Regions from separate parts of the Terrabacter sp. 2RAF25 genome, predicted to be linked through region 1. Evidence: predicted binding sites of a transcription regulator. Region 1 holds the regulator's gene; each other region holds the start of a gene.
The links. Region 1 encodes LexA, which represses DNA repair genes until DNA is damaged. Its sites were predicted from a motif close to TCGAACANNTGTTCGA; they were not measured.
Positions count from the first base shown of each region.

Region 2: the regulator LexA is predicted to act here: its motif matches at 3,914-3,929, upstream of AB4091_RS00705 (DUF222 domain-containing protein).
Region 3: the regulator LexA is predicted to act here: its motif matches at 2,497-2,512, upstream of AB4091_RS08515 (HNH endonuclease signature motif containing protein).

Region 1 is NZ_JBFRGJ010000008.1:210,390-220,275, forward strand. It holds gene AB4091_RS18770 (LysR family transcriptional regulator) at 1-427, opposite strand, end outside; gene AB4091_RS18775 (Sir2 family NAD-dependent protein deacetylase) at 511-1,485, shown strand; gene AB4091_RS18780 (phosphotransferase) at 1,469-2,545, shown strand; gene AB4091_RS18785 (hypothetical protein) at 2,557-3,486, opposite strand; gene lexA (transcriptional repressor LexA) at 3,563-4,261, opposite strand; gene AB4091_RS18795 (LysM peptidoglycan-binding domain-containing protein) at 4,524-4,925, shown strand; gene AB4091_RS18800 (hypothetical protein) at 5,225-5,551, shown strand; gene AB4091_RS18805 (alpha/beta hydrolase) at 5,548-7,335, shown strand; gene AB4091_RS18810 (hypothetical protein) at 7,527-8,198, shown strand; gene AB4091_RS18815 (sensor histidine kinase) at 8,116-9,372, opposite strand; gene AB4091_RS18820 (Crp/Fnr family transcriptional regulator) at 9,557-9,886, shown strand, end outside.
Region 2 is NZ_JBFRGJ010000001.1:142,630-152,515, reverse strand. It holds gene AB4091_RS00720 (multicopper oxidase domain-containing protein) at 1-1,229, opposite strand, end outside; gene AB4091_RS00715 (DUF2249 domain-containing protein) at 1,258-1,557, opposite strand; gene AB4091_RS00710 (helix-turn-helix transcriptional regulator) at 1,653-2,384, shown strand; gene AB4091_RS00705 (DUF222 domain-containing protein) at 2,680-3,906, opposite strand; gene AB4091_RS00700 (hypothetical protein) at 4,185-4,883, shown strand; gene AB4091_RS00695 (phosphotransferase family protein) at 5,004-6,449, opposite strand; gene AB4091_RS00690 (phosphotransferase) at 6,446-7,744, opposite strand; gene AB4091_RS00685 (ABC transporter ATP-binding protein) at 7,741-9,666, opposite strand; gene AB4091_RS00680 (aminoglycoside phosphotransferase family protein) at 9,653-9,886, opposite strand, start outside.
Region 3 is NZ_JBFRGJ010000002.1:1,126,893-1,136,778, forward strand. It holds gene AB4091_RS08510 (SPFH domain-containing protein) at 1-632, shown strand, start outside; gene AB4091_RS08515 (HNH endonuclease signature motif containing protein) at 779-2,458, opposite strand; gene AB4091_RS08520 (alpha/beta hydrolase) at 2,646-3,392, shown strand; gene AB4091_RS08525 (ATP-grasp domain-containing protein) at 3,376-4,629, shown strand; gene AB4091_RS08530 (nuclear transport factor 2 family protein) at 4,651-5,043, opposite strand; gene AB4091_RS08535 (DUF1345 domain-containing protein) at 5,146-5,796, opposite strand; gene AB4091_RS08540 (diacylglycerol/lipid kinase family protein) at 5,948-6,985, shown strand; gene AB4091_RS08545 (phosphatase PAP2 family protein) at 6,978-7,721, shown strand; gene AB4091_RS08550 (phosphatase PAP2 family protein) at 7,718-8,449, shown strand; gene AB4091_RS08555 (hypothetical protein) at 8,547-8,726, opposite strand; gene AB4091_RS08560 (DUF1206 domain-containing protein) at 8,862-9,647, opposite strand; gene AB4091_RS08565 (hypothetical protein) at 9,738-9,886, opposite strand, start outside.

The DNA of each region.
Region 1 (9,886 bases):
CGCAGTCGCCGTTGCGAAGGGCGGCCAGCGACTCGGGCGGCTCTGCCTCGGTGAAGGTCACCGTGATGTCGGGGTGCCTCGCCTTGAGGATCGCCAGGGTGCGGGGCACGAGGGTCGCCGACGAGCTAGGAAAGGCCTGCATGCGCACGCGACCGGCGCGCAGCCCCGCGATCGCGCTGATCTCCTCCTCGGCGGCGTCGAGGGCGGCGAGGACGCCGACCGCGTGGCGGGCCAGCACCTGCCCGGCCTCGGTGAGCCGGACCTGCCGACCGTAGCGCTCGACGAGCACCGTGCCGGTGCGCTGCTCGAGGCGCCGCACCATCTGGGAGATGGCCGGCTGGGTGAAGCCGAGCGCGTTGGCGGCGCTGGTGAAGCTTCCCTCGTCGGCAATGGCCTTCATGACCCGCAGGCCGGCAGCGTCGATCATGCACCGATCATAACCGAAGATTATGGAATCCTGCGCGTTCCTCGCGCTCGAGCGAGGTCGCGTCGCCCACGTAGGCTGGCCGGGTGCACCAGCCGACCGGCATACCTCCTCGGGCGACGGACGCGACAGGCGCCACGGGCGCTCCGGGCGCAACAACCCGGCTGTCGACGTCGCGCACGCTGCCGCTGCAGACGCACGACCTCGGCACCTTCGACGACCTCGTCGACCTCGTCAGCGCCGGCGGCGTGGTCGTCCTGAGCGGCGCGGGCCTGTCCACCGAGTCGGGCATCCCGGACTACCGGGGGCCCGACGGGACGCGCCGGGTCGAGCCGATGACGTACGGCGAGTTCGCGGGCAGCAGCGGTGCTCGTCGTCGCTACTGGGCCCGCAGCTACATCGGCTGGCAGCGGTTCAACGCCGCGTCCCCCAACGAGGGCCACCGGGTCGTCACCGACCTCCAACGAGCCGGCTACGTCGGCCCGGTCATCACGCAGAACGTCGACGGCCTGCACCAGGCAGCGGGCGCGACCGACGTCGTCGAGCTGCACGGGTCGCTGGAGCGCGCCGTGTGTCTGACCTGCGGCGAGTACACCTCACGAATCGGCCTGCACGAGAGGATGACCGAGGCCAACCCTGGCTTCATGGCGCGCTTCGCCGAGGCCGCGACCTCGGTCGGGTCCCAGTGGGGCGAGCAGGTGCGGCCCGACGGTGACATCGTGCTGGCGGACGCCCTCGTCGAGTCCTTCCACGCGCCGCGCTGCCTCGTCTGCGGCAACGACACCGTCAAACCCGACGTCGTCTTCTTCGGCGAGTCCGTGCCCAAGGCGCTCGTCGAGCGCTGCTTCGGCCTGGTCGAAGCGGCCGGCGCCGTGCTCGTGCTCGGCTCGTCGCTGTCGGTCATGAGTGGCTACCGCTTCGTGCGCCGCGCCCACCAGCGCGCCGTGCCCGTCGCCATCGTCACCCGGTCGGCGACCCGCGCTGACGCCGAGGCGACGATCCGCCTCCACGCGCCGCTGGGGCAGACCCTGACCGAGCTGCGCGATGCCCTCGGCCACTGACTCGGAGGGCGGTGCGGACCGCCCCGACGACCCGCCGAGGAGGTATGCCGCCCTGCCGGAGGAGGGGCCCGGCCCCTCCGTGCGCTGGGCGTCCGAGGGGTTCGCCGCCGAGCTCCGTACGTGGCTGGAGGAAGCCCTCGGTGGGCTCGGCAGCGAGCTCGTCCGTCTCGAGCCCGTCCACCAGCGACCATGGTCGACGGTGTGGCGTGCGCTGGCGTCCGACGGCACGACCTACTGGGCGAAGCAGAACTGCGCGCACCAGTCCTTCGAGGCCGCGCTGCTCGTCGTCCTCGACCGGCTCGCCCCCGACCGGGTGGTGCCGGTCGTCGCCGCCGACCTCGAGCGAGGCCTGCACCTCGCGCCCGACCAGGGCCCGGTCTTCGCCGACACCGTGGCCGATGACGACGTCGACGCGTGGTGCCGCGTCGCCGCGGAGGCTATGCACCTGCAGCGCGAGCTCGTCGGGCACGAGCGTGAGCTCGAGGCGGCCGGCGCAGCACTGCTCCACCCGACGCACGCGGCGGCATACGTGAGCGGGAGGACGGCCTCACTGGTCGCGCTGCCCGAGGGGGACCCGCGGCGGATGGGGCCGGAGGTGGCAGCGAGGCTCGACCGACTCCTCCCCACGGTCGCACGCTGGGGCGAGGAGCTCGACGCCCTCGGGACGGGCGTGAACCTCGTGCACAACGACCTGCACCCCAACAACGTCTTCGCCAGGCCGGGGGGCATGCGCTTCTTCGACTTCGGCGACGCAGTGCTGACGCACCCCCTCACCGCACTGTTCATCCCGCTCAACGTGCTTGTGCACCGCTTCGAGGCAGCCCCCGACGACCCACGGCTGCGACGGGTGGCCGACGCAGGGCTCGAGGTGTGGAGCGACGTCGTTCCCGCGACCCGGCTCCGCCGGGCGCTGCCCGCGGCACTGCAGTTGGGACGGCTCGCTCGCGCCGAGTCCTGGCTGCGGGTCGTGGCCACCATGACGGCGGAAGAGCGGACGGAGTACGGCGACGCGGGCACGTGGTGGCTCGGGTCGCTCGGCGAACCGACGCCCCTGTCGTGAGCCGCAGAGGGCTACTCGACGCGGGACCCGAGGTCGCGCGCCTCGTCGGCTGAGACCTCGCCGAGGTCCCACAGCTCCTTCGTCTGGACGCCCCAGTACGTCGCGAAGAGCACGATGACGATCACCTCGGCGACGAGGACGAGGTGGGCGAAGCCCCTGACCGTCAGCGCCGCGACGACCGTGGCGGCCAAGGCGACGGTGAGTGCGACCGCGATGGCGAGGTAGATGCGGCGATAGCCCCGCCCGTCGTCGTCGTCGCCGACCGCCCGGTGGCGCGCCTCGGTGCGCAGCGCGCTGAGCACCATGACGGCGATGACCCCGGCCACCATGGTTGCCGCGGCGATGCCGTGGCTCAGGGCGATGAAACGGTCGCGAAGGACGAGGAAGAGGGTGAGCTCCACCAGCAGAACGCCCGCGCACCCCAGGGTCACGAGCACCGACCGCGTCGTCGGTCGCGCAGCGGCATCGCGCCGCACGGCGCCCCGCTTGAGCGCTGCGACGATGACGGCCGCGATCACGGCGACGACGACGAGCGACCAGATGTTGTTGCGCACCGCCGCCGCGATCTCGGCCGGTGTCTGCGTGTAGGCGTTCGGCCCGCAGCGGTCGTCGGGCACGGTCGGCACCATGGCGACGACGAACGCCATGAATCCCGAGAAGTTGAGCAGCACGTCCTCCTCGGACGAGTGCCCCTTGTAGGCGATGAGGCTCGCGCCTAGGGCGCAGAGGGAGCCGACGAAGACGGTCCGCGCGGGCGTGTAGTAGTAGGCGCTGATCGAGCCGAGCCAGCAGGTGTGGCCGGTCTCCCACCACCACTCGTAGCCCACCGAAAGCAGCAGCATGAGCAACAGCGCGATCATCGCGCCCCGCAGGTAGCGGTAGGTGTAGACGACGTCGCGGGTGCGCCCGGCTGCCATGGCGGTCTCCTCTGCAGGACTCACTCGTCAGAGTGTGGCGCCCGCCGAGGCGATACGCCTACTGGAAGCGGGCCCCCGCCGCGGCGGGCGACCCCGCTCGTCAGATGCGGCGCAGCACGGCGGTGACCTTGCCGAGGATCGTCGCGTGGTCGCCGTCGATGGGGGAGAAGTCCTCGTTGTGCGGCATCAGCCAGACGTGACCGTCGACGCGCTTGAACGTCTTGACGGTGGCCTCGTTGTCGAGCATTGCCGCGACGACGTCGCCGTTGTCGGCGTGCTGCTGCTGGCGCACGACGACCCAGTCGCCGTCGCAGATGGCGGCGTCGACCATGGAGTCGCCGTTGACCTTGAGCAGGAAGAGGTCGCCCTCGCCCACGAGCTGCTTCGGCAGCGGGAAGACGTCCTCGACGACCTGCTCGGCCGTGATGGGGACGCCCGCCGCGATCTGGCCGAGGACGGGCACGTAGGACGCCTCGGGACGGGCGTCGCCGGAGTCGGTCTCGGTGTCGTAGTGGTCTCCGCTGCGGTAGCCGACCTCCTCGGCCGTCGCGTCGGGGGAGACGATCTCGAGGGCGCGCGGGCGGTTGGGGTCGCGGCGCAGGTAACCCTTGGTCACCAGAGCGTTGAGCTGGTGGGAGACGCTCGAGGGGCTCGCCAGGCCGACGGCGTCACCGATCTCGCGCATGCTCGGCGGATAGCCCCGGCGGTCGACGGAGTTGCGGATCACCTCGAGCACGCGCCGCTGGCGCACGGTCAGTCCGTCGCCGGTCTCGCGATCGGGAAGCTCGGTCACGCCCATGGTGATCCCCTTCGTCGGCTCGTCAGACCGTGTGCTGAACCTGGCTCGAGACCGCGTGAGAAGTGCTCGAGGACCGCTCGAGGGCCAGTGTCAGTGGTGGCTGGTGAGGTGTGTGGTGTGAGGAAAGAGTAACGAGGTTCGAACACAGTTGCCAAACACCTGTTCGATGCGTGTCTCGACTTCCTCGAACATACGTGCTACAAATCGTACAGACGTTCTATCGAACACATGTTCGCCAGTTCAGGAGCAAGGGGAGGTCACCATGAGCGCCATCGTCCTCGAGGCCGTTCGTCAGCCGCAGACCACAGAGCAGCCCGCGGCCCGTCCGCACCTCGTGCTGGTGCCGACCGGGCGTGAGGCCGTCCGTGCCGCCCGGGCCGCCCAGCCGCCCCTGCGCCTGACCCGGTTCGGTCGGCTCGTGGTCGCGCTCCTCGTCGCCGCGCTCGTCTCTTTGCTGGCGGTCGGACTGGCCGGCCAGCTGGCCTCGGCGTCCTCCGGCTCCCACACGGTCACGGTCGGCTCGGGTCAGACGCTGTCGGGCATCGCCGCGCGGGAGCTGCCTCAGCTGTCCGTCGCCGACGGTGTCGTCGAGCTCCAGGTCGCCAACAGCCTCAGCACCACCGAGATACACGTCGGGCAGCAGCTCGTCGTCCCGAGTCGCTGACAACGGGAGCCCCCTGGGCCTGAGGCTTCCTTGCGTATGCCGCCCGGCCGGCTCCCGCTCGTCTCGACCCACCCCATCGGCCGCGTTGGCTCCACCTCCAGCGGCTGGCGGTGACGGCGCTTCGACCCCGCCGTCGCCGCCCGGACGCCGCACCCCTGAAGGGGGTGCGGCGTTCTGCTGTGTGCGTTCTGGGTCTGGGGTGCTGCCGTGTCACGACCACCCTCCCGAGCCTGTGGATGACGCCAGCCGGGCCCCGAGTCGGCGACCTAGCGTGGCTGGCCTCGGGAAGGGAGCAGGTCATGAGATACCAGATCGACACCGCGGCACTGCGGGAGAGCGTGGCCACCATCGAGGACGTGCTGGGGCAGGTGCGGCGCCTCGGGGTGGCCGACGACCTCCGGCCGGTGGCGATCGCCCTGCCGGGTGGTCGCTGCGCCTCGGGGCTGTCGCAGGTGGCGGTTGCGTGGCAGGCGCGGCTGTCGACGGCACAGTGGGAGCTGCGCGAGCTCGGTCGCCGCGTCAGCCTCGCCGCCGACGGCTACGACGCCGTCGAACAGGTGGCCCGGCAAGCGCTCCGCGCCACCCGGCGTGACGCACGTGGCGCCGCCGCCGACGGCACGCGGTGAGCACCACGGCCGTGGGCCCGGGCCTGTCCGTGCGCGACATCCGCGCCTCCCGTCCGCAGCTGCTGCTCGAGGTGAGCCGGCGGCTGGAACAGCGGCGGTGCCGGCTCGTCGTGCTCGCCGAGCTGGTGCTGTGGCGCCGCTCGGCCGCGCCCCGCTGGACCGGTGCCGGTTCGGGCGCCGCGGCCGACCGCTACGGCACCGTCGTCGCCGGGTTGGGTCAGCTCGCGAGCAGCATCGCGGTGGCGGCGAACGCCGTGGCCCACGCCGCCCAACGCCTGCAGAGCGCGCTCGAGCTGGTCGGGCGTGCCGACCACCGCGCGTCCGACGAGGGTGCCTGGGTCGACGCCGACGGGCGACTGTTCCTCCCGGTGCGATCCTCCCTCGGCGACCCGGTCGGGGAGTCGCACCGAGCGCGCCTCGACGACCTGCTCAAGGCCGAGGTCCACGCCTGCCTGCAGCAGGCTCGGCGCGCGGCCACCCGCACCGACGAAGACCTGCACCGCGCGCTCCTGGCCGCGGCGCGAGGAGCCACCTCTCTCGCTGCGGCGGGATCGACGGCTCGACCGGCGGCTGAGTCGACCACCGACTCCGACCTCGAAGGGAGCGACCTGACGGTGCCGCCCCAGGCGTCCGCCGGCGTCTTCGCGTCGGCGGCGTGGTGGCGGTCCCTCACTGACGAGGAGCGACACCAGGCCCTTCGCGAGCGACCTGAGTGGGTGGGTCCTCGCGACGGGGTGCCGGCGGCCGCGCGCCACGAGGCGAACCTGGTCCTTCTCGACCGGGCCGAGCGCACGGCGACCGCTCGGGCACGCGAGGCGCAGCGCCAGGCGTCGCCCTGGAACGCCGCCGAGCGAACGCGAGCACAGGAGCAGCTCGACGGCATACGCGCGGTGCGTGACGTCCTCGCCCGCCGTGACGGGGCGCCGCGAAAGCTGCTTCTCCTCGACGCTCGGGAGCCCGACCTCAAGGCCGTCGTCGCCGTGGGAGACGTCGACCGTGCCGAGCACGTCGTCACCTTCGTGGGCGGCCTGTCCACCATGGTGGGTGCAGACCTGGGGCGTTACGACGACACGTTCGTCAGGATGCGTTCCGAGACGCGGGCGATCGCAGAGGGGGAGGATGTCGCCGTCGTCACGTGGATCGGCTACGACGCACCCCAGGTGCACGAGATCACGTCGTCCATCGACCGGAACGTCCTCAACGGCAAGCTTGCCCGCGAGAACGCAGGAGCCCTCGCGGACTTCGTGACCGGGCTCGAGGCGGCCCGTGACGGGCCCGCGCACCAGACGGTGTGGGCGCACTCCTATGGCGCCACGCTGGCCGGGTTCGCCAGTCTGCGCACGAGCTCGATCGACGACGTCGTGGTCTTCGGGGCTCCCGGACTGCCGTTCACCGACATCGCGCAGACCGCACTGAAGCCAGGTGCGCTCAACGTTCTGGGCGCCGTCGGCGACGACGTGTTCAGCTACGGCTGGATGGTGCACGGCACGCGCCCGTCCGAGGTGGATGGGTCCTTGCGGCTCTCGACGTTCGCACTGAAGGACCCTGGCTCAGGCTGTAACCACTGGATGCGGCCCCGGGCCGCCTTCGTCGACGCGGGCCGCACGTCAACAGGCCACTCGGACTACCTGAGGGCGGGCACCGACAGCGCGCACAACCTGGTGGCGGTCGCGGCCGGCCGGCCCGAGCTGCGCATCGTGCAGGGTGCCGACGAGCGCGCCTGCACCACGACGGGGCCGAGTCTCGGGTCCGACCCGCTGCGTTGGCCGAGGCTCGTGCCGTGAGCGGCCCCCTCACACCGGGCCGAGCCACATCGCGTCAGGTGCAGCGTCGGATGCCCGGACCGGCTCACGGCGACGCGACGCGGGCAGACCCGCTGCGATGGGGCGGCCAGGCGAGGGGCCACTCCCACGGACGCCTGGCCCGAGACCGCAGGGACTCCCTCGTCGCGCGGGCATGCCTGGGTAGTGCGGTCGTGCAGGCGGTTCCACCGGTGCTCGTCGCGTGGGCCGGCTACGGCCCGGCCGCGGCCGCCGACGCTGTGCTCATCGCCGCGTCGTCACCGGTGCTGCTGGGTGTCGCCGGCTTCGGCGTCACCTTGGCTGCGGCCCTCACCCGGTCCGGGCTGCAGCCGCGCAGCGACCCGGTGAGCGGGCCCGTCGACGAGCCCGGCGCGCAGCCTGCCGCGCAGGACCGTGCCGAGCCGCTCGGGGAGCTCGGGGCCCTCGAGGCGGTCGGGCCGCTCGATCCGCTCGATCCGCTCGGGCCGGACCGGCTGGTCGGCCTCTCAGGACCGATCCGTCAGGGTGCTCCGTCGGGCACGGTCGGGGAGCGCCTGCGCTGGGCAGCACTCGCAGCTCTGGTCGATGTCGCAGTGCTCGCCGCGGCCGCGGTGCTCGACGGTGGTGTGGCTGCGGGCGCCACGTCCTTCCTGCAGTCGATGGACGACGGCACCGCCGCATCGACGTTCGCGCTGCTGGTCGTCCAGGGCGGATTCATCGACCTGCGTGCGCCGGTGTCGTTCGGGGTCGCCTGGTTGGTGCTTGGGCGGGCGCAGAGGCCGGTCAGGACTCGCGGACCTCGTCGGAGCTGTCGGCCGCCGGTAGCTCGAACCACACGATGGTGCCGGGTCCGTCGACGGGGCTGATCCCGATCGAGCCGCCGTGTGCCTCGATGATGCGCTTGACGGTCGCCAGCCCGATGCCACTGCCGTCGACCGAGGTCTCGACCCGGTTGAAGAGGTCGAACACCCGCCCGCGGTCGGCCGGGGCGATGCCGATGCCGTTGTCGCGCACGCAGATCCGCCACGACCGGTCGTGCTGGTCTGCGGTGATGGCGATGGCCGGCGGCACGTCGGGACGGGCGTACTTGATCGCGTTGGAGACGATGTTGAGCAGCACCGAGTAGAGCTGCTGGGCGTCCGCCGGGATGCTCGGGAGGTCGCCGACATCGACGGAGGCCCGTCGGGCGGAGAGCGTCGGGGCGAGGTCCTCGAGCACCGAGTCGAGCACGGTGCGAAGGTCGGTCGGCGACTTGTGCAGCTCGGCTCCGACACGGGCATGGGCGAGGATCTGCTCGATCATGCCGGCCATGCGCGTGGCGGATCGGAACGCCGTGGCCACGAGGCGACCCGACCACTGGTCCGCGACGACGGCCTCCCGCTGGCCGAGCATCTCGGTGCTCGCCATGATGGCCGTGAGGGGCGTCCGAAGGTCGTGGCTGACCTGGCCCGCGAAGACCGAGAGCGCCTCGTTGGAGCGGTGCAGCTCGTCGCGGGCCTGGGTCAGAGCGGCCAGCGAGTCCTCCAGCTCGCGCGTGCGCAGGCGCAGCTCGAGCACGTCGACGACGCGCTCGGCGATGGCCACCAGTGCCTCCTCCTGCGCCTCGTCGAGCTCACGGGGCACGCCGTCGAAGACGCAGAGGCGACCGACGATCACGCCCTCGGGGGTCGTGAGGGGGGCCGAGGCGTAGAACCGGACGTCGCCCAGGATCCCGGTGACGAACGGGTTGTCGCGAAAGCGCTCGTCGACGCTTGCGTTGGGCACCACGACCCGGTCGGTGTGCTCGAGCACGGCCGCACACATCGAGTCCTCGCGCGCGCAGATCGACGGTTCGAAGCCGGTGGTGGCGATCTGCTGCTGCTCGGTCGACGTGATGAGGTTGATGGCGGCCGTCGGGACGGCGCACAGCTGCGCGGCGATGTCGACGAGCGCTTGCAGCTCGCGGCCCGGCGCGCGACCGAGCACGTCGTAGCGCCACAGGGCGACGTCGCGCCGCTGCGCCTGGTCCGAGTGCTCGTCCACGACCGTCCGGTTTGTCACGAAACGAAGCCTGCGTCATCGAGGTGGCCCTGGGCAAGGATCTGCTGCGTCATGTCGCGCGCGTGAGAGGCGGAGGCCGTCGACGTCATCGCGTGCGCTTCGGGGTTTCGGCTCACGCGACCGTCACCTGGGTCTACCGTCTGAAGAGCGGATTTCTGGTCGCAACCTGTGGTGAGGAGGGCCCATGAGCCTGAAGGACTCGCTGTGCGCCGTCGAGCTCTTCTGCGAGCTGCCGGACGACCTCGTGGAGGAGATGATCGCCCGCGGCTCGACCGTCGAGGTGGGGCCCGGTGTCCCGTTGGTCCGTCAGGGCGACGCCGGCGGCGGGATGCTCATGCTGATCCACGGATCGGCCGAGGTGGACGTGGACGGCAGGCGCTCCTCCCAGCTGTCGACGGGCGACTACTTCGGCGAGATGTCCCTCATCGACGGCGCCGATCGTTCGGCGACCGTCACGAGTGGACCGGACGGGGCGACGGCCTTCCGGCTGTCGCAGGCAGCACTCAACGACCTG
Region 2 (9,886 bases), on a different contig from region 1:
GCCAGCACCGTAAGAGGCAGGAAGGCCGCGACGCACAGGCCGACGACGACGGCAGCGGCAGCGCGCGTCGCGTCCGGGAGCGGCAGGAGGAAGAGCAACAGACCGAGGTTGTGGCCGACCACCCGGGTCGGCGCCCCTCCCTCGAACCGGGCGAGGCCGGCCCGGACCGCCGACGGCCCGCCACCGAGGACGCTCGGGACGAGATGGCTGAGGGCGGCCAGCACGAGCTGCAGCGCGAAGCCGACCGCCAGCGCCACGGCAACCGACTCGTAGCGGCCTCCGATGCTCGTCCAGTCGGGCTGCAGCGCCAGCAGGGCCGCCACCGTGATGACGCTCGCGAGGAACCAGCTGAGCGCGCACGCTGCGGAGACCGTGGCGAAGCGGCGAGGCACGCTGCGACGGGCCGGGGCGATGAGGGCACGGGCCCACCAGGCGAGCCCGGCGGCATACGCAAGGAGTCCGATGACGGCGAGCGCACGCAGGTCTGCCAGAGCGCCGCCCACCGCGGTGACAAGGCCTGCCAGGAGGCCCGGAAGGGCTTGTCGAGCAAGGGTTTCTGCGCGTTCGTCCATGCGCGCCCGCAGCATCGTCGGCCACAGAGTGACGAGCGTTCCGGTCACGACGAGGCCGAGCCACCCCAGCGCCATCGTCACCGAGTGGGCGACCATGAGCCGCGAGTGCCACGGGTCCGCAGGGTGCCGTGCGAGCAGCACTCCGAAGGTCGCGCCGACCGGCATGCAGGCCGTGGCGGCGAGGTAGTAGCGGATGGTCACGCGGAAGCGGCCGGGGAGGGCGGATCGGAGCCGGCGCCAGAGCGCGATGCCGTGCCAGGTCACGGAGGCCGCCGCGCAGGCCGCGCCGACGAGGGTCACGGGCCAGAGGGCTGCCGGCACACCCACGAGCACGAGGGACGACCCGAGCAGGAGCAGGGCGAGCCGGCGCCCCTGCTGGCGTCGGTCGTCGAGCCCGGGAGGCGTCTTGAGCAGCGCCTGGGCGAAGTGCGTGCTCCACACCATGACCGCGTGGGTCACGGCCCCGAGCAGCACGAGGTGGATGACGAGCCAGTCGGCCGCGGGGAGACCTCGCCCGAACGCCGCCACGACGAGGGCGGCACTCAGCCACAGCGTGGTGGGGTGGTCGCGCAGCGCCCACGCACCGCGACCGGGCAGGTCGGCCACCACCGGGCGCTGTGCCGGTGGGGTGCTCGTCTGCTGCTCGCCGCGGGACATGGGCTGAGGGGTCGAGGCGGTGAGGAGCTCAGGCGTGGCGGGTGAGCCGGAGGGTCCACGCCTCCGGGCCGCGCACGAGGTAGGTCACCTCGATGCCGGGTCCCTCGCGCTCCGCGATCTGGGCCAACAGCGGCTTCGGGTCGTGCGGCGCGACGAGGCGCATCGAACCACCGGGCGACACGGCGCCCAGCGCGCCGAAGACGGTTGCGTGCCGCAGGGCGTGCGGGATCGGGCGGACGTCGAGCTCCGGCTCGCCGCTGTCGACGCAGCCGCACGCGCACCCGGGCTGGCTGACGTCGGAGACGGGAAGGGGGGTGGGTACGGTCACGTGAGCTCCTCGGGGATGCGGGCGGGACGACTATTTAATACACTGCCAGTGTGGAAAATAGCCGACGGAACGCGCCCGCGCCAGTGAGGATGCCCTTGCCTGCCCGCGGACACCTCGACGCGGCACCGGAGGGCAGCGGTCCCGTGCCCCTTCCCGACCTCCCCGCCGCCCGCGAGAAGGTGCTCTCGGCGCTGGCGACGCGCGACGCCAGCAGCGGACCGGCCACCATCGCCGAGCTCGCCGAGGTCCTCGGCGGCCATCCGAACTCCACGCGTGCGCAGCTGGGGCGCCTCGTCGACGCAGGCCTCGTCGAGCGGGTCGACATCGAGAGCGGCGCGCGCGGACGCCCGGCCCACGGCCACCGCCTGACCGATCGGGGGCGCCTGGTCGTGGACGCGGTGAACGTCGCCCGGCCCGTGTCCACCGACGAGCTCGTCCTCGCCATGGCGGAGCACCTGTCGACGACACCCGACGCAGAGGTGCACGCCCGGGCCATCGGCCGTCACTGGGCGGCCCAGCTTGCAAGCGAACCCGACGCACGGGACAGAGGCAGTCGCAGGCCCGCAGCACGCCCCGTCGACCAGGTCGTCTCGGTGCTGACGACGGCCGGCTTCTCACCCCAGGTCGACCCGACCGGCGACGTCGCACTGCGCACGTGCCCCGTGCTCCGCTCCGCCCGCCGGCACCCGGAGGTTGTCTGCACGATGCACGCAGAGATGCTGCAGGCAACCCTCGACCGGTCCGGCGTCGACGACGTCGTGGTCGGCCTCGTCCCCTTCGCGCGTGAGGGCGCTTGCCTGGTCCGGCTCACGAACGCCGGGAAGTGAGCAGCCGAGGGTCGGCTGGCAGCAATCGCTCCGGCGTTCGTGATGGCTCCGGGAACGGCTGTGGTGACCCGTGTTGCCCTGGGCGACCCTGCGGATGCGACGTCTCAGGTGGGGGTGAACTCGACGAGGTGCAGGTGGAGGGTGCCGCCGGTGGGGGCGGCGTACTGCCGGCCGAGCCGTGACCTCGGCCGCTGCATGTTGTCGCTGCTGAGGTCGGGGACCGTCTCGAGCTGCGGCGTCGGGTCTGGTGGTGGTGGGGGTGATCCGATGTGCAGGCCGTGCTGGGTGGTGAAGGTCAGCCCGTAGCCCTGGTGGGGTCGCCGGTGATGGTGAACTCGCCGCGGTGGTGCCCGTCGTGGTGGAACGGGCACAGCCCGAGCAGGTTGGCCAGGTCGGTGGGGCCGCCGTCGCGCCAGTGGGTCAGGTGGTGGACCTCGAGGTGGCGCGTGGTGCCGCAGCCGGGGAACCGGCAGCCGCGGTCGCGGTCCAGGACCAGGACCCGGGTGCGGTGGGGGACGACGCGGTGGGCGCGGCCGACGTTGACGGGATGGCCGCCGCTTTCCCAGACGGGGGTGAGGGTGCCGTCGCAGGTGAGGCCGTCGATGATGTGCCGGGGCAGCCTGGGTTGGCCGGTGAGCCAGCCGCCGTCGGTGTCGAGGTGGATCTGGACCCGGTACCGGGCCCGCCGCGCCGCCCCATCCGCCCTGCCCTCGCCACCCTTCCCGCCAGTGCTGGTGATGCCTGCGGTGTCGAGGGAGCGGGTCGCGACCAGGGTGAGCGCGTCGGCCCAGGTGACCCGGGGGCTGCCACCGTCGGTGACGTGCCGGTGTGGGTCGAGCACGTCACCATCGCCTCCACCGTCGGCATCCGTGGCCAGGCTGTGGAAGAGGTGGTCCTTGACCTCGGCGAGCGCGGCCTCGACGACCGCGCCGACCTCGGCGGGCGCGTCGTAGCGCAGCCGGAACCGGCCGTCGGCGTACCCCATCGACAAGCTGGCCGGCTCGACCGGCTCGACCGGCACCGCGGATTCGTCGGCTTCGGGGTGGTCGGGGTGGTCTGACGCGGCAGCGGCGGGGGTCTTCTCGCCGGGGAGGACCCGGCCGCTCTCGTCGACGGTGGCCGGCTCGAGCGCGAAGTCGTAGCGGGCCACCGACCGCTGCAGCTGCGTGACGCTTGCGTGCGCGGCGAACTGCGCCACGCTCTCGTCGTACGCGGCGGGGGTGTGCCGGGCCACTACGGCGGCCTGGTCAAGGCTGATCCGGCCGGCCCGCAACGCCGCCGCCGTCGTCGGCAGCTCACCGGACCGGCGCGCCATCAGCAGGACCGCGGCGGCCTGGCCGCGGGACAGCCCAGCCCGCAGCATCAGCCAGTGCTCCGGTGACCGCAGCCCGGCCGCCTGCCACGACCCCTGCTTCAGCACCGTCGCGACGAAGTCGACCAGGCGGGCGTGCGCGTCGTGCAGGTCGGCGGCCAGGGACGCGACGTGGTCCCAGTCCTGCTCGATCTGCTGTGCGCTGCTCATGCCCTTATCGTACAGGTGTTCGAACGCTTACGGAAGAGCTGTCCACACGAATTGGCTTGCAGGCCAGCCTAATTGGCTCAATCCTCAACGACGCTTGGACCCGACGATGCAGCCCTTTCGAAGGGGCGGCGTACTCAAGCGATTCGAATAGGGCGAAGCCGCCGAACGGGCCTCACGAGGACGCGCCGATGGCGGCGACCGAGGCCGCAGGTAAGAACCAGTGCATGTCGTGCCGCCAACAGGTGTGGCCACGTCGGCCACCCGACAGGAGGAACGACATGACTCGCACGAGAATGCTTCGGCGACAGATGGTCTCGCTGGTGGCCCTCGCCCTGGGCGCTCTGCTCGGTGTCGTGCTGGCATCCGGGATGGTCTCGGCCCGAGCCGTCGACACGACCGCGGTGACCCACGAGCACGCGGCCTCCGCCACAGCGAAGACCACGCGCACCGCGTTCCACGACCAGATGCGCAAGCTCTGGGAGGACCACGTCACGTGGACGCGGCTTGCCATCGTGACCTTCGCCGACGGGTCGGCCGGGTTCGACGCCACGGCTGGCCGGCTGTTGCAGAACCAGCGCGACATCGGTGCTGCGATCGCGCCCTTCTACGGCGCTGCGGCGGGCAGCCGTCTGACCGCGCTACTGCACGACCACATCACCATCGCCGTCGAGGTGCTGACGGCGGCCAAGGCCGGGGACACGACGGCGTTCAACGCGGCCAACGCCCGGTGGTACGCCAACGGCAACGAGATCGCCGACTTCCTCGCCGCCGCGAACCCGAGGTCCTGGCCCCAGAAGCTCATGCGCGCTGACATGAAGACGCACCTCGACCAGACCCTCGCCGAGGCAGCCCACGAACTGCATGGTCAGTACGCCGCGAGCGTCGCCGACTACGAGGCCATCCATGCCCACATCCTCATGATGGCCGACCAGCTCAGTGCCGGGATCGTGGCCCAGTTCCCGTCCCGTTTCCGCTGATCCACAGCGCCCAACCGAGAGAGCAGTCCGCCACATGACGAACTGTTCTCTCGATTGCGGGGGTCCCTGAACGGAGTGTTCTCTCGATTGCGGGGATCCTTGAACGGAGTGTTCTCTCGATCAGGGAGGTGGGGTGAGGTCGGCTGTCTGCAGCTGGTGGCGGAGGATCGCGAACCGGGGCTCGACGCGCAGCAGGCGCACCTTCGACCAGGTGTGCAGCAGGGCCATCAGCAGGTCGATGGTCTCCCAGAGCACCACCCGCTCCGGCGAGACGGGCGCGTGCTCGCGGTACTCGTCCAGGAAGAGGTCGCAGAGGTCGTCGAGCAGCGCCAGCCGGTCCTCGAGCAGGTCCGGGCGGTAGCCCTCCGGGGACGCGGCGAGCGCCGTGACGCCGATGTCGCGCAGCTTGCCGCGGAACCGGCCCAGGTCGAGGCCGGGCTCGGCCATCGCGGCACCGTCGAAGTCGATGAAGGCCAGGCGTCCTCGAGCGAGGAGCACCTGCGCCGGCCGGAAGTCGTGGTGTGCGCAGACGGCCGGGTCAGGGTCGGTCGCCAGGCCCAGAGCCTCGAGGCGGTCGATGAGCGGGTCGCCGGCCTCACGCAGCTCGGGCACGGTCTGCGCCAGACGGTCGAGCATCTCGCGGGTCTCGGCGAGCCAGTCCGTCCAGCCCACCGACCGCGAGTAGCGGGCACCGCTGCAGTGGAGCGCGGCGAGGGCGACCGCCGTCCGCCGCAGCTCGGTCCGCAGCCCCTGGAGGAGGTTCGGGTCCATCTGCTCGAACGCCAGCCGGGCAAGCTCCTTGAGCGTGCGGTCCTCGGGGACGGGGCCCTGGAGCAGGACCCGCTCCTCCGGCAGGTAGCCGAGCGGCTCGGCGAGCAGCACGTGCTCCCCTCGTGCGAGGTCGCTGCGCCAGAGCGCAGTCATGGCCTCGTGGGCGACCGCACCCTTGTCGCCCTGGTGCGTCTTCGCCACGACCGGCCGCGGCAGTCGGGCGGACGGCGGGTCGTAGGTGAGGTCGTAGTGGATCGTGCACCGGCTGCCCGGCTTGTAGCGCAGGACGTTGGGCGTGCTCGACGCCACGGTGGCCTCCGGGTAGCCGCTCGCCCGGAGCATGCGCTCGATGATGCGGGCCGAGGCCTCCGGCTCGGACAGGGCGCCGAGGCTGGGCAGGCCTGGGTCCTCCTCCTCTGTGCGCAGGTGCACCCGCAGGTCGGGCAGGAACACCTCGTGGCCTGGCTCGCCGAACCCGACCCCGGCTCCCGCGAGCGGCAGGTCCGGGCCGGGTCGCGTGGGTGGGTAGAGCTCGCCGACCAGCACGACCTCGACCGGATCCGCGCCCCCTGCTGCGACGACGGCGCGGCAACGCGCGAGCCAGCTGCCTGCCTTGGCGCGCAGCTGGTCGGCGCGGCACTCGACCAGCGCGAGACGTCCGTCGCGCAGCTCGGGTACGTGCGCTTTCAACGAGGCCTCGAGGCGGCCCGGACGCATGAGCCCGGCCAGCCATTCGGGCACCTCGCCGAACGGGCCGAGGGCGTCGATCGCGGTGTCGTGCGTGGTCGTGCTCATGGGAGCCTCCCCGGCTTCGGGTCGCTGGTGTCGAGCAGCGTGACGGCGAACGCGGCCCTGGCGCTCTTGAAGCGTCGAGTGGCGCGCAGGGCGATGCGGGCGAGGTTGAGCCGGCGGTGCGCCCACACCCGAACCTCGAGACCCGCGACGTCGGCTGCACCGGGCGAGATGCCGTATGCCACGAGGAAGTCCGTGCGAGCGGCTGCGGCACGTGAGGCCGAGCCCCCGACGGTCTCCTCGCGCATGGCTGCGTACGCGAGGAACCGACCGATGTCGGCGGCAGGGTCGGCGAACGCGACGGTGTCGAGGTCCAGCACACCGAGACCCCCTGGCACCCTGACGACCTGGCCGGGTGTGAAGTCGCCGTGGCACAGCACCGGCTCCGCGCCGGAGAGCCCAGAGTGCCCGGAGAGCCCGGAGAGTGCGGAGCGCCCGGGCTGCTCCAGCACCGAAGCGGCCTGGCGGACCGCGGCGTCGACCCGCGCTGCCACGTCGGGCCACGCGGTCGCGACCAGCCCCTGCTCCCGACGGAGCCGGTCGACGAGCTCGGACGCCGTCACCCGGCGCAGGCGACCGGTGGGGGCATGGGCGTGGAACGCCCGGAGCACGCGCGCGACCTCCTGCGTGCCGACCGGGTCGGGAGAGCCCGGCCAGGGGCCCACCGCGCCAGGCGGAGTGAGCGACTCGAGGACCGTCGTCCGCAGGGAGGGGCTCACCCCGAGCACTCGGGGAAGCCGCACCACACCTGCACCCAGGGAGCGCACCTGCCCGGTGCCGACGGCGTACAGCGCCTCGGCCGCGGCCGTGGCGTCGTCCGCGCGCGGGTAGACCTTGGCGTACGCCTCCTCCTCGCCCACCCGGACTCGCAGTACGCAGGCACCCTCGCGCGGGTGGTGCACGACAACCGCCGAGTAGTCGAACGGCCCTGTCGCAGAGGCACGCCCGATCCCGGAGTCACGTAGCAGCGGCGCAAGCGCACCACCCCGGAGCACGGCAGCCAGGGTGGGAAGGAGGCGGTCGTCCGGGAACTCCGCGACCGACACGTCGCCCCCGCGGTCGCGGACGAGCAGGGTGACCGCCTCCGCAGCCGCATCCCCGTCCAGCTGGATGCCCACGCGCGCCGACACGTCACCCGGACCCCGGTAGAGCAGGGAGTGGGTGCGGGCCCTGGCCACGCTGCGTCCCGGTCGGTGGGTCGCGACCCACTCCCGCGCCAACCGGTCGCCGAGCGACGGGTCGGTCGCCCAGTCCGGCAGCGGCCGCACCCTCGTGGCCGCCTGCGCGTCGGAGCTCACGCGGGCCCCCGACGGCGTTGCGGACGGTCGACCGACATCAGCTCGCCGAAGAGGTCGGCGAACGCACCGGGACTGGCCGCCAGGACGGCCGGGGATCCCTCCCGCACGATCTGGCCGTCGTCGAGCACGAGCACCCGGTCGGCACACCGGACCAGCTCGGCGTCGTGGGAGATGATGATCGTCGTCGTGCCGTCGATGAGGGTGTGCAGGGCGGCGATGACCTGGGCCGACGCCTCCGGGTCGAGCCCCGTCGTGGGCTCGTCGAGCACGAGCACGGGTGCGTCACGGATGAAGGCGCGGGCGATCGCGAGCCGCTGCCGCTGGCCGCCCGACAACGTCGAGGCCCGCTCGCCCAGCACGGTCTGGTAGCCGAACGGCAGGTCCGCGATGAAGTCGTGCGCCTGCGCCAGCCGGGCCGCTCGCTCGACCCGGTCGGGGTCGGGGTCGTCGATGCCGTAGGCGATGTTCTCGGCCACGGTGCCGGTGAGCAGGAGGGTCTCCTGGAGCACGAGGCTGACCTGGCTGCGCAAGGAGGCGAGCGTGAACTCCCGGACGTCGGTGCCGTCGATCGCGACGACCCCCGAGTCCGGGTCGTAGAGGCGCGGCACGAGCTGCGCGACGGTGCTCTTGCCGGCGCCACTCGGGCCGACGAGGGCGACCACCTCGCCCGGGTCGGCGGTGAAGCTGATGTCGCGCAGCACCGTCCGCGCGTCCTCGGGCTCGGCGGCCCCGTCCGCGCCGGCCTCGGCGCCCTCGATGCGGTAGCTGAAGCTGACGTGCGTGAAGCTCAGCCGTCCGGCGAGCCTCGGGGCCGGTGTCGACGACGGGGTGTCTTCGACCGTGGGGTGTCGCTCGAGAAGCTCGGCGATGCGTTCGGTGCTCGCGATGAGCTTGCCGACCTTGTACCACTCGCTCACGATCTTGCGGGATGGCTTGAACATGTTCTGGATGAGCAGCACGAACAGCACGAGCGTGCCCGCGCTGATCACGCCCCCCTCGACCAACCAGAAGCTGAGCCACAGCACGCCGGCGATCGTCAGCCCCTCGAAGACCGCGATGACGAAGCTGAACTGGGCCTGGACGGTCGCGATGCGCAGCGAGGCCTTCATGCTCTGGTCGCTCTGCCGCGAGAAGTTCTCGAGGTCGACGTGTCCGCGGCCGTAGCTCTGCACGAGCCGGATCGACGAGAGCATCTCCTGGGCCGTCGACGCCAGGTCGCCCTCCGTGGCGCGCTGCTGCTTGGAGAAACGCTTGAGCCGCAACGAGAACCAGTTGGCGACGAGGGCGAGCACCGGCACGACGACGGCTGCGATGAGGGCGACCTGCCACGAGCGGAGCAGGAGCGCGACGAACGACCCGATGAGCAGGAGCGCGCTGGCCACGAAGTTGCTGAGGGACATGACGATGAAGTCCTCGACGACGAGCACGTCGCCGGTGACCCGGGTCAGCACGTCTCCCGTGCGTCGCTTGTCGTGGAAGGCCATCGACAGCTTCTGCAGCCGGTCGTACATCGTGACGCGGATGTTGTAGCCGAGCACGCGGCCACCGCGCGCCAGGAACACCTCCGACAACGAGTCGGCACCCTTGTTGACGGCTGCGATGAGGATGATGGCGAGCCCGAGAAGCAGGACCGTCTCGACGCGCTCGTTGGTGAGGAACGCCGGGAACCCGCGGTCGCGGAGGCTCACCTCCTTGCCCGTCACGAAGTCGAGGGCGTACGCGATGGGGAACGGCTCGAGGACGGCCGTCACCGCCTCGAAGACGAGCAGGAGCAGGCCGACCACGTAGGGCCGGTTGCTGCCGTGGTAGCTCCGGATCAGCGCGAGAGCCCGCGCGGTGTCGGACCGCCTGGCGTGACGGGGTGCCCGCCGCCGGCGGGGGCGCTCGGCCGGTGCGTCCACCCTCGTGTCAATCGCGACCATAGGGACTCCCGAGGTCGGCCGCGGCCCGCCGGGCCTCGGCCACGAGCCGTCCGGGCTGCAGGGCTCCCGGCGATCGCGACCAGGCGCGCAGCGCCTTGCGCAGCAGCGAGACGCCGACGTAGTAGCCGATCCTGTCGGTGAGCTCGTCGGGTCGCGAGGGTCGGGCACGGTCGACGTATGCCGTCACGAACGTCGCGCCGAGCGCCTCCGCAGCGCGCGC
Region 3 (9,886 bases), on a different contig from region 1:
GCTACCGCCAGGGAGTTCTCGAGCAGGTGCTCCCGGCCGGGCGGCACCGTCGCGTGCGCGCGCAGCGGCTCGTCGTCCTCGACCTGCGGGAGCGCCTCATCCAGGTTGCCCCGCAGGAGGTGCTGGCGTCCGACGGGGTGTCGGTGCGGGTCTCCGCCGTCGTGCGCTGGGCGGTCGGCGACCCCGTCGCGTTCGCCGAGGTCGCCGAGGACCCTGCTGCCACGGTGTATCTGGCGGCGCAGGTCGCGCTCCGTGACGCGCTCGCGACTCTGACCGCGGACGACGTCGTGGGTCGGGGCGCCGCACTGCCGACAGCGCGGATCAGCGCTGCGACCGCCGAGGTCGCCCGCCGCGTCGGCGTCGAGGTGGCCGAGGTCGTCGTCAAGGACGTCATCGTGCCGGTCGAGCTGCGTGTTGCTGCCGCAGAGCTGGCGACCGCACGACGTCGCGGGGAGGCCCAGCTCGAGGCCGCCCGCGCTGAGACCGCGGCGCTGCGTTCGCTCGCGAATGGAGCCAAGCTGCTCGACGCGCACCCGGCCCTGGCCCGGCTGCGGCTCGTCCAGTCGGCCCCGCCGGGCACCCGCATCGTGCTCGGTGTCCCCGACGTGGCTGCGCTGGTCGTCGACGACTGAAGGCGCCGCGCCGGTGCCTGCGTCCGCCGCTCCTTGTGCCGTCCCGCCCCGCCTCCGTGCGGGTATGCGTGCACAGGCGCGTGCGCTCCCGACCGGTTCGTGCGGTCGGGAGCGCATCCGCGCGCGGGAGCTCAGGGCAACAGGGCTCAGAACGGCGGGAGGTCGGCGTCTCTGGCTGGGTCAGGGGCGTTGGATCGCGATGGATCAGGTTGTGCCGGCACGGGATCCGCCGGCGGCCCGTTGGCGGGTGGCGGGTCGAGGCCTTCGCGCCAGTTCTGGGGGTAGGTCGTGTATGTCCGGCCGGTGAGGGTGGTCCACTCGAGCCCGTCGCCGGCGACTTGGGTGCTGGTCCAGGTGCCGTCGGTCTTGACGTTGTGGTGGAGCCGGTGCTTGGCGAAGAGATTCCTCGCGGACGTCTCGCCCTGCGGCCACGGGGTCTCGTGGTCGAGGTCGCAGCGGGTGGCGGGGACCTGGCAGTCGGGGCCGCGGCAGGTGCCGTCGACGGCCTGGACGTGCTCGACCATGGTCTTCGTCGGCCGGTAGGCCTTGCCGGGTCTGGTGATCGCGGCCCCGGTGGCGAAGTCGACGGGCAGGGTCTGCCAGACCGAGCCCGGGCGGGTCATGAGCTCGCGGGCGTGGGCGGCGGTGACCCAGCCGTGCCCGGGCAGCTCGCACGCCGCGTCGGAAGCACCGGTGGCGACCTCGAACGGCACGACCAGCCACACCCGTGCCGCGGCATCACCCGAGAACGGCGCCGGCGGAGCGACCGGCTCGTTCTCGATCTCCGGCACGACGGACTTCATCGTCACAGGCTCGTTCTCGATCTCCGCCACGACGGACTTCGTCGTCACCGGTGCGCCGGCATATGCGGGGCTGGCGTTGCTCGTGATCAGGGCGTCGCGGAGCAGGGCGTGGGTGGCCAGATCGCAGCGCAGCTGGTCAAGGGTGCGCGGGTCCCCGCCGCCTCGTGCGGCGCGAGCCTGCGTGTCGAGCCGGTCCAGGATCGCCGCGACCGTGCCCGCGTCGGCCGTGAGGGTCAGGCAGCCCATCCCGTCACCGACCATCCGCCCGAACACGCCACGCCGGGCCTTCGCGTGCGCCCGCCGTTCCTCGGCACCCCGCGCGTCGACCGAGGCGACCGCCCGCGTCAGCCGCGCCGTGAACGTCCGCTGCCCCACCGGGCGCCCGTCCCGCGACGGCGCCAGCACCGCCTCCTCCACAGCCGCGACATCCGCATCCGAGAGCCGCACCGTCTCGGACGCGACCTGCACCGCCCGGTACAACGACGTGCCCCCGGCCCGCAACGCGGCCAGGACACGCCGGTGCCGCCGCGGGGCCGTCGCCAACGCCAGCCGCCGCGACACCTCACCGACCCCGACCCCGGTCGCCAGCGCGATCTCCTCCGCGACGACCCGCTCCGGCGAGACCAACGCCGCCATCCGCACGGCACTGCCACCCCGGGGCAGCGCCTCGACCTGCAGGGCCTGGATCGAGTGCAACGCCCCGTACGCAGCCAGCAGGTCGGCCTCGACCCGCGCCTTGGCCCCCTCGAGCGCCTCGATCTCGCCCATGACCCGCTCGCTCGCCCGCAGCAGACTCTCGGTCTTCGCGACAGAGCGAGACCGCTCGTCCTGCTCACACCGGTGAGCGGTGCCAGCCGGGGCGTACTCCACCTCACCCGCGAAGCGACCCAGCCGCTCCGAGAGGACCGGCCTCAGCGGCGCACCCAACGCCTCCGGGCCGCGCGCCCAGGTCACGTCGATCACCCGCGGCGAACCGCCACCGCGCAGGCCGAAGGAGGCTCGTGACGACGCGACGTACGGCATACGACCCCTCCTCTCGGCAGTGCTTGAACTCCTTCCAGTAGAACAGGTGTTCGACTCGATCGCAAGGGGTCAGTCGAATATGTGGAAAGCGAATTCGGCTGCGCCACAGCCCATCTCGCAAGAACTCGTCGACGCGTCCCAGCCTTCGGGTCGCCGGCGGTCAGGTGCTCGACCTAGGGTCTGGCCCATGGCCAGGAACAGGCTGACGGTGACCGGCACCCCGGTGGGTGACGTCGAGCTCGTCGTCGTGACGCCCGTCGGAACCCGCCGCCACCAGCCCCTACCCCTGCTCGTCGCGCACGACGGACCGGAGTACTCCCGCCGCGCCCATCTCGTCTCCGACCTGCGCAGGGCCACCGGGGCCGGCCGCATCCCGCCCACCCGCGTCGCCCTGCTCGAGCCCGGGGCGCGCAACGAGCGCTACGCCGCCAACCCCGACTGGGCCGACGCGCTCGCCCGGCACGTGCTGCCGACCATCGAGACGGCATACGCCCTCGCAGGCAGGCCCACCCTCATGGGGGCGAGCCTCGGGGCGCTCGCGTCGCTGCAGACCGAGTGGCGCCACCCGGGCACGTTCGGCGCCCTGTTCCTCCAGTCGGGGTCCTTCTTCCGCAAGCGCGTCGACGACGAGGAGGACTTCGAGTTCTGGGACCGTGTCACGGCGTTCGTCGCGGGCGTGCGCCGGGCCCGCAGGCGCCGCACCGACGCGCGCATCGTCATGACGTGCAACCTCGACGAGGGCAACCTGACCAACAACCGTCAGATGGCCCAGACGCTCGCCGCGACCGGCCACGACGTCGTGCTGCACGAGCTCCCGGGGCGCCACGACTGGCGTGACTGGGAGTCGGCCTTCGACCCCTTCCTGTTGACACTGCTGCAAGGATCGGGGCACCTGAACCGTCGAGCAGGAGAGGCACATGCCGCAGACGCGTAACCACCTGATCGGACTGCTGCTGGGAGCCGAGGAGGACTGGCCGACCGCCTTCGAGGAGCTGATGAAGCTGGTCGGCCCGATCACGACCGACGACGGCGTGACGCACGAGCTGACGAGTGAACGGCTCACCATCGAGCCCTTCGACCTGCGCCAGCCCGTCCGTACCGAGCTCGTCATCGACCGCCTCGCCTACTGGTACTACCACCCGCGTGAGTGGCTCAAGAAGGCCGCGCTGATGAACGACACCTACCTGCTCAACAGCCCCTTCACGTTCCAGTCGATGGAGAAGCACAGCGCCTACGTGGCCCTGATGCGGCTGGGGCTCAAGGTCCCTGAGACCTGGCTCGTCCCGTACAAGAACCCCGTGGACAACGTGCGATGGGCCTACACCAGCGCGAAGTACAACCGGCCATTCGACCTCAAGCGGATCGCCGACAACCTCGGCTACCCGATGTACATGAAGCCCTTCGACGGTGGCGGGTGGCGCGGGGTCTCGCGCATCAATGACGAGAAGGACCTCGTCAAGGCCTACGACGAGTCCGGCGAGATGCTCATGCACCTCCAGTCGACCATCGAGTACGACCACTTCGCCCGGGCCCTGTCGATCGGTCCCGAGACGATGGTCATGGACTTCCGCCCCGAGCAGCCGATGCACAACAGGTATGCCGTGAGCTACGACTTCCTGCAGCCCTCCGCCGGGCGCCAGGCAGCCGCGATAAGCCGCATCGTCAACGCGATGTTCGGCTGGGAGTTCAACTCGTGCGAGATGCTCGTCAAGGGCGACGACGTCTACCCCATCGACTACGCCAACGCGTGCCCCGACGTCGCGGTCACCTCCCTGCACTACTACTTCCCGTGGGCCATCAAGGCGCTGGTGCGCTGGTCGGCCTACTGCGTGATCACGGGTCGACGCGGCCCGATGGACCTCGAGATGCGCCGCTACTTCGACGTCGCCGACCGCGACGACCTGAGCGACGAGCAGAAGCTCGACGGCTACATCGCCATCGCCGACGAGTACTTCGAGACCGACAAGTACTGGGCCTGGTGCGAGCGATACGTGCCGCACCTCGACGCAGCGGTGCTCGAGTGGGTCCAGTCCGACGCGTTCGAGAACCTGCTCCGAGCCACGGTCGTGACGACCTACCCGGCGCACGAGCGTGACAAGTTCATGGCCCACTTCGGCGGCCTGCTCGGCCTCTGGGTCAAGGACGAGAAGGCCCGGCTCGGGGTCTCCTGAGGCGGGTCGGCGGCCCGGCCGCTACTGCCAGAACGCGTCGTTGAGGGCGGTGTCCTCGAAGTACTGACGCGCCTCGACCACCTGCCCGCCGCGCAGCGTGAACACGATCACCGACTGCTGGTCGAGCGTGTTCGCGTCGCGCGACGCCCGGTTGTGGCTCATCGCGAGGGTGTGCTGGTCACCGCCGACCACGTCCTCGAGGTCGACCTTCAGGCTGCCTCCCGACCGGGTCATCAGCTCGCCGAAGAAGGTGAGTATGCCGTCGCGTCCCTCTTTCGCTCCCGAGAGGGGGCCGGTGCCCGGCACGTGCCACACCGCGTCCTCGGTGAACAGGTCGTTGAGTGTCGCCATGTCCCCGGCGCTGAAAGCCGCGAAACCCCGTCGCACGACCTCGATGTCCTCTGTTGCGCCCATGTCCAGCTCCTCTCGCCACCCCCCGGTACTACGTGAACCAAGCAACGCTATTCCTGCGCTGCGAGGGTGTCCACGAGCCGGGTCGACTGGTGCCGGAATGTCCTAGCCGAGCGCCCCGCCGAGGCCCACGACGAGGTTGATCGTCGAGGCGATGACGATGGTGCCGTAGAGGTAGGCGAGCATCGTGTGACCCAGTACGACGCGCCGGATGTCGGAGCTCTTCAGGTCGGTGTCGGAGACCTGGTAGGCCATGCCGAGGTTGAACGAGAAGTACGCGAAGTCCGAGAACGTCGGGTCGTCGTCCTGGTTGAAGTCGATCGGCAGGCGCGGGCTCGCGTAGTAGACCCGGGCGTAGCGCAGCACGTACACGGTGTGCACGCAGAGCCAGCCCACCGCGACGGCGCCGACACCCACGAGGGCGTCGACGAGCGCCTCGCTGCCGCGCTCACGCCCACCGACGAGCAGGATGCCGACACCGGCGAGGCTCGCCAGGCCGACGAGGATGACGACGACGTCGTACCAGGCCGCATCGCCGTCACGGCCCTGGACCTTCTCGCGGGTCGCGGGGGCATCGTGCCCGAGGATGTGGAGCAGCAGCGGGAGGGCGAAGGTGAGGCCGCCGACGACGAAGCCGGCGAGGCCGTGCACGAGGAAGGCGCGGCCGGGCCCGGCCGCGGCCGCGATGGGGGCGAGGACGCCGGCGAGCACGCCGACGATGGCCGCGATGGCGAGGCGGCGCCGGATGGTGGGCACGCTCCGGAGGCTACCGCCGCGACCGCGTCCGCGGCTGGACCCCTGCTGAAGGATGGCTGGTGGTCCGCTGGGTGCAGGGTGCGGGTATGTCATCGGTCGGTCGAGCTGCTGCCCGTCCACCCCTCATGCCCCGAGTCCCTAGGATCCGCACATGTCAGACGCTCCCGGCGCTCGCCGCACCCTCACCGTCGTCTACAACCCGGTGAAGGTCGAGGACGTCGAGTCGGCCAAGGAGCTGGTGGCCAAGGCCGCCGCGCGCCACGGGTGGGAGGACCCGTCGTGGATCGAGACGACGGCCGAGGAGACGGGCGAGATGCAGGGACGTGAGGCGGTGCGGTCCGGTGCCCAGGTCGTCGCCTCGCTCGGCGGCGACGGGACGGTGCGTGCCGTCGCGACGGCCCTCGTCGGCACGGACGTGGCACTCGGCCTCCTGCCCGGTGGCACGGGCAACCTGCTGGCCCGCAACCTCGGCCTGCCCATCGACTCCCTCGAGCACGCCGTCGACGTGATGATGGGCGGCAGCGACCGCCGCATCGACGTCGGCCTGGTCCGCAGCGGCGACAGCCTCTCGGCGATCGGGGCCGGGTCGCGCACCAGCGCAGGGCCACGGTCCGATGAGCCTCGCCATGACGACGAGGACGTCTTCCTCGTGATGACCGGTCTCGGCTTCGACGGAGAGGTCATGGCCGACACCAACGAGAAGGTCAAGGCCGTGGTCGGTTGGGCCGCCTACGTCGGCTCGGCAGCCAAGAAGCTGTTCGGCCGGGGGTTCGGCGTCGAGGTCGCCTCGACGGGCGCCTCAGGCGTCACCGGTCACGAGGGCGACCACGACCGCGAGCACGACGAGCCCAGCGGGGCCGTCAGGCGCCACGCCCGCACGGTCGTCGTCGGCAACTGCGGCACCCTCCAGGGCGGCATCGAGCTCATGCCCGATGCCAAGGTCGACGACGGCGTGCTCGACGCGGTCGTCATCGCGCCGAAGGGTGCCATCGGCTGGGTCTCGGTCGCCGCCGACGTCGTGAGCCGCCACCACGCGGGGCACGCCCGCCTCGACCGGCTCCGGGGGCGCGAGTTCACCATCGTCGCAAGCAATCCCGTCGAGACCGAGATCGACGGCGACCCGATCGGCGCCCGACAGGCACTCGCCGTGCGGGTACTGCCCGAATCGCTGGTGGTGCGCGTTGGTTGACCGCCACGGACTCGTTGCCCGACCCGCGGGACGCGGACGCAGGCTGCTCAAGGCCGTCGGGTTCGGGCTCGCCTTCGCCGTGCCCGTGACGGCGCTGGCGTTCGTGGTGCGGGAGAAGTTCCTGCCCGTCATCCAGCTCGACGAGCGCCTCATCGTGGCCGCCACCGACATCACCCGCGACAACCCCTGGTTCCGCACCGCGCTGCTCGTCTGGCAGGAGGCGACCCAGCCGAGGTGGGTCTACATCGTCGCCTCCGGCGTGTGCCTCCTCCTGTGGCGCCGGCACCGCGAGCTGGCCACGCGGTGCCTGTGGGCCTTCATCACGATGATGGTGGCCTGGAACCTCCAGCTCGTGCTCAAGGAGGTGGTCCAGCGCGCCCGTCCCGTGGTCAGCGACCCCGTCTCGCACGCCCCCGGCTACAGCTTCCCGTCCGGACACGTCGCCAACGCGGCCGCCATCGCCGCGGTGCTGACGATCCTGTTGTGGCCGGTGCTGTCGGCGAACGCCCGCCGATGGCTCGTTGCCGGCCTCACGGCATACGTCGTCATCACCGCACTCGACCGGGTCTTCCTCGGCGTGCACTACCCCTCAGACGTCCTGGCCGGTGTGCTCTTCGGCATCGGCCTGGGCACGGCGTCCTACGTCGGATACCTCGGGTGGAACCCCCAGAGCCCGGACGCTGCCCCTCCTCCCGAGGGCAGGTCCGGTCCCGAGCAAGCGAAAGGCAACTCGTGAACAACACCTTCGTCCACCGCTACGAGATCGACTCGTCCCGGCCGACCGCCGGGTCGGCCCTGCGCGATTTCGCGCTGCGGGTGTTCGCCCCGGCGCTCGTCCTCTTCGCGCTCATCACCGGCTTCGGCTTCCTCATCACGGGCCCGTTCGGCGGGATGCCGTGGGAGGAGGACATCAGCCGCTCCGTCGCCAGTGGCCGCACCGAGCTGTGGAACTCCATCACCATGGTGTGGTCGCACATCGGCAACACCGAGATCATCATCGGGGTCTGCGTCATCGCCGTGGCCGTGATCTGGTGGCGCACCAAGCAGTGGTGGTACGCCGTCGTCCCGGCCATCGCGATCGCGATGCAGGCCAGCGTGTTCGTGGCCGCCACGACGATCGCCGACCGGCCGCGCCCGAAGGTCGCGCACCTCGACCCCGCGCCGCCCACGTCGAGCTATCCCAGCGGTCACGTCGGGGCGTCCACGGCGCTCTACCTGACCTTCGCGCTCATGGCCCAGCGCATCGAGCGGGCGTGGCTGCGCCGTCTCGTCACCGTCGTGTGCGCCGTCATCCCGTTCCTCGTGGCGTACGCCCGCCTCTACCGCGGCATGCACCACCTCGTCGACATCCTCGTGGGGGCGATCAACGGCACCGTCTGCGCGCTCCTCGCGTGGCACTACCTGCGCCGCCGCACCGACAGCGGCCGGGTGGGCGCGAAGGCACGCGAGGCGGTCTCGCGCTGACCAAAGCGTCGCCCCTGTCGTCACCCGACGCGTATGCCGTCCAGGCAGGCCGATGGCCGGGAACCTTCGTGGTTCCCGGCCATCGGCGTCCCGTCCCTCAGGCCGGTGAGCCGGGGAGCACCTGCCACGGGCGCGTGAGCCACCCGAAGGCGAGGATGATCCCGCGGCGCGGAGTCGTCGCCGAGTCGACGACGGGTCGCTGTGCGCGTCGCGTCCGGCGACCGAGGTCGGCGGTGCGCTGACGGGCGACGGCCTCGTTCAGGTATGTCGTGTTCATGGTGCCCTCCTGCACTCGTGATGCGTATGGACACAGAGCAGGTGGGGGCCGTCCTGATGCACGACGGACGACAACAGCCCGAAACCGGCCCGGATGGGGCCGGTTTCGGGCTGTTTGTCGGTGCCCTGCTGAGGCTCAGACCCGGGCGTGTCGGGCCCGGCCGAAGCTGTAGACGCCGAACGCGATGAGGCCGAGGGCCACGAGAGCGAGCAGCACCGGGCCGCCGGGCGCGCCGAGCAGGTTGCGCAGGGCGCCGTCGAGACCGCGGGCCTCGCTCGGCTTGTGCCGCACAGCGGCGAGGATGAACAGGCCGCCCACGATCGCCAGCGCGATGCCCTTGGCGATGTAGCCGAAGCGACCGGCCTTGACGATCCACGGGCTCGGGTGCGTCTCGAGGTCCTCGAGGAACTTCTTCTTCCAGCCCTTGACGACGTGGTAGACGCCGACACCGATGATGGCCAAACCGACCGCGCCGACGAGCCACGTGCCGGCGGGCTGCTTCATCAGGGACGCCGTGAAGTCGGCAGACTGGCTCTTGCTCGACGTTCCGCTGCCGGTCGCGAACTTGAAGGCGCTCCACGCCAGGACGAGGTAGACGACAGCCTTGGCTGCCGCCTTGAGGCGGTCGCTCGTCTCGAAGCCGCCTGAGATCGCCTCGGTGACCTGCCAGATCGCCAGGCCGAGCCAGGCGATGACGGCGACCCAGAGGACGAAGACGCCGAAGCCGTTCTGTGCCATCGAGCCCAGCGCACCGGACTGGTCTGCGCTGGAGCCCTTGGACCCGAAGGCGAGCCTCAGCGCGATCGCGCCGATGACGATGTGGAGCACGCCGTTGACGGCGTAGCCGATCCGTGCGGCCGTCTCGAGCGCCGGGTGGTCACCCGCGCGCCGTGAGGCGGCCTTGACGTCTGTGGAGTCCATGCACGTGTCCTGTCGGTCGAGGGGTCCCCGTGAGCATTGGAGAACATACCCACGTGGGACCCTTCACCGGCACGTTCGGTCCGACGCGGTTCACGCGGGCCGCAGGTGACGACGCCGCCGGTGCCACCGTGAGCGGGGCCCGGACTCTGGAACGGCAGTTGCAGACGGCGCCGTCGGTGCCGCTGTCGGGTCGGCCCACGGGTCGGGGCGGCGCAGCCGGGCCTGCTCGGCGCGGCGGC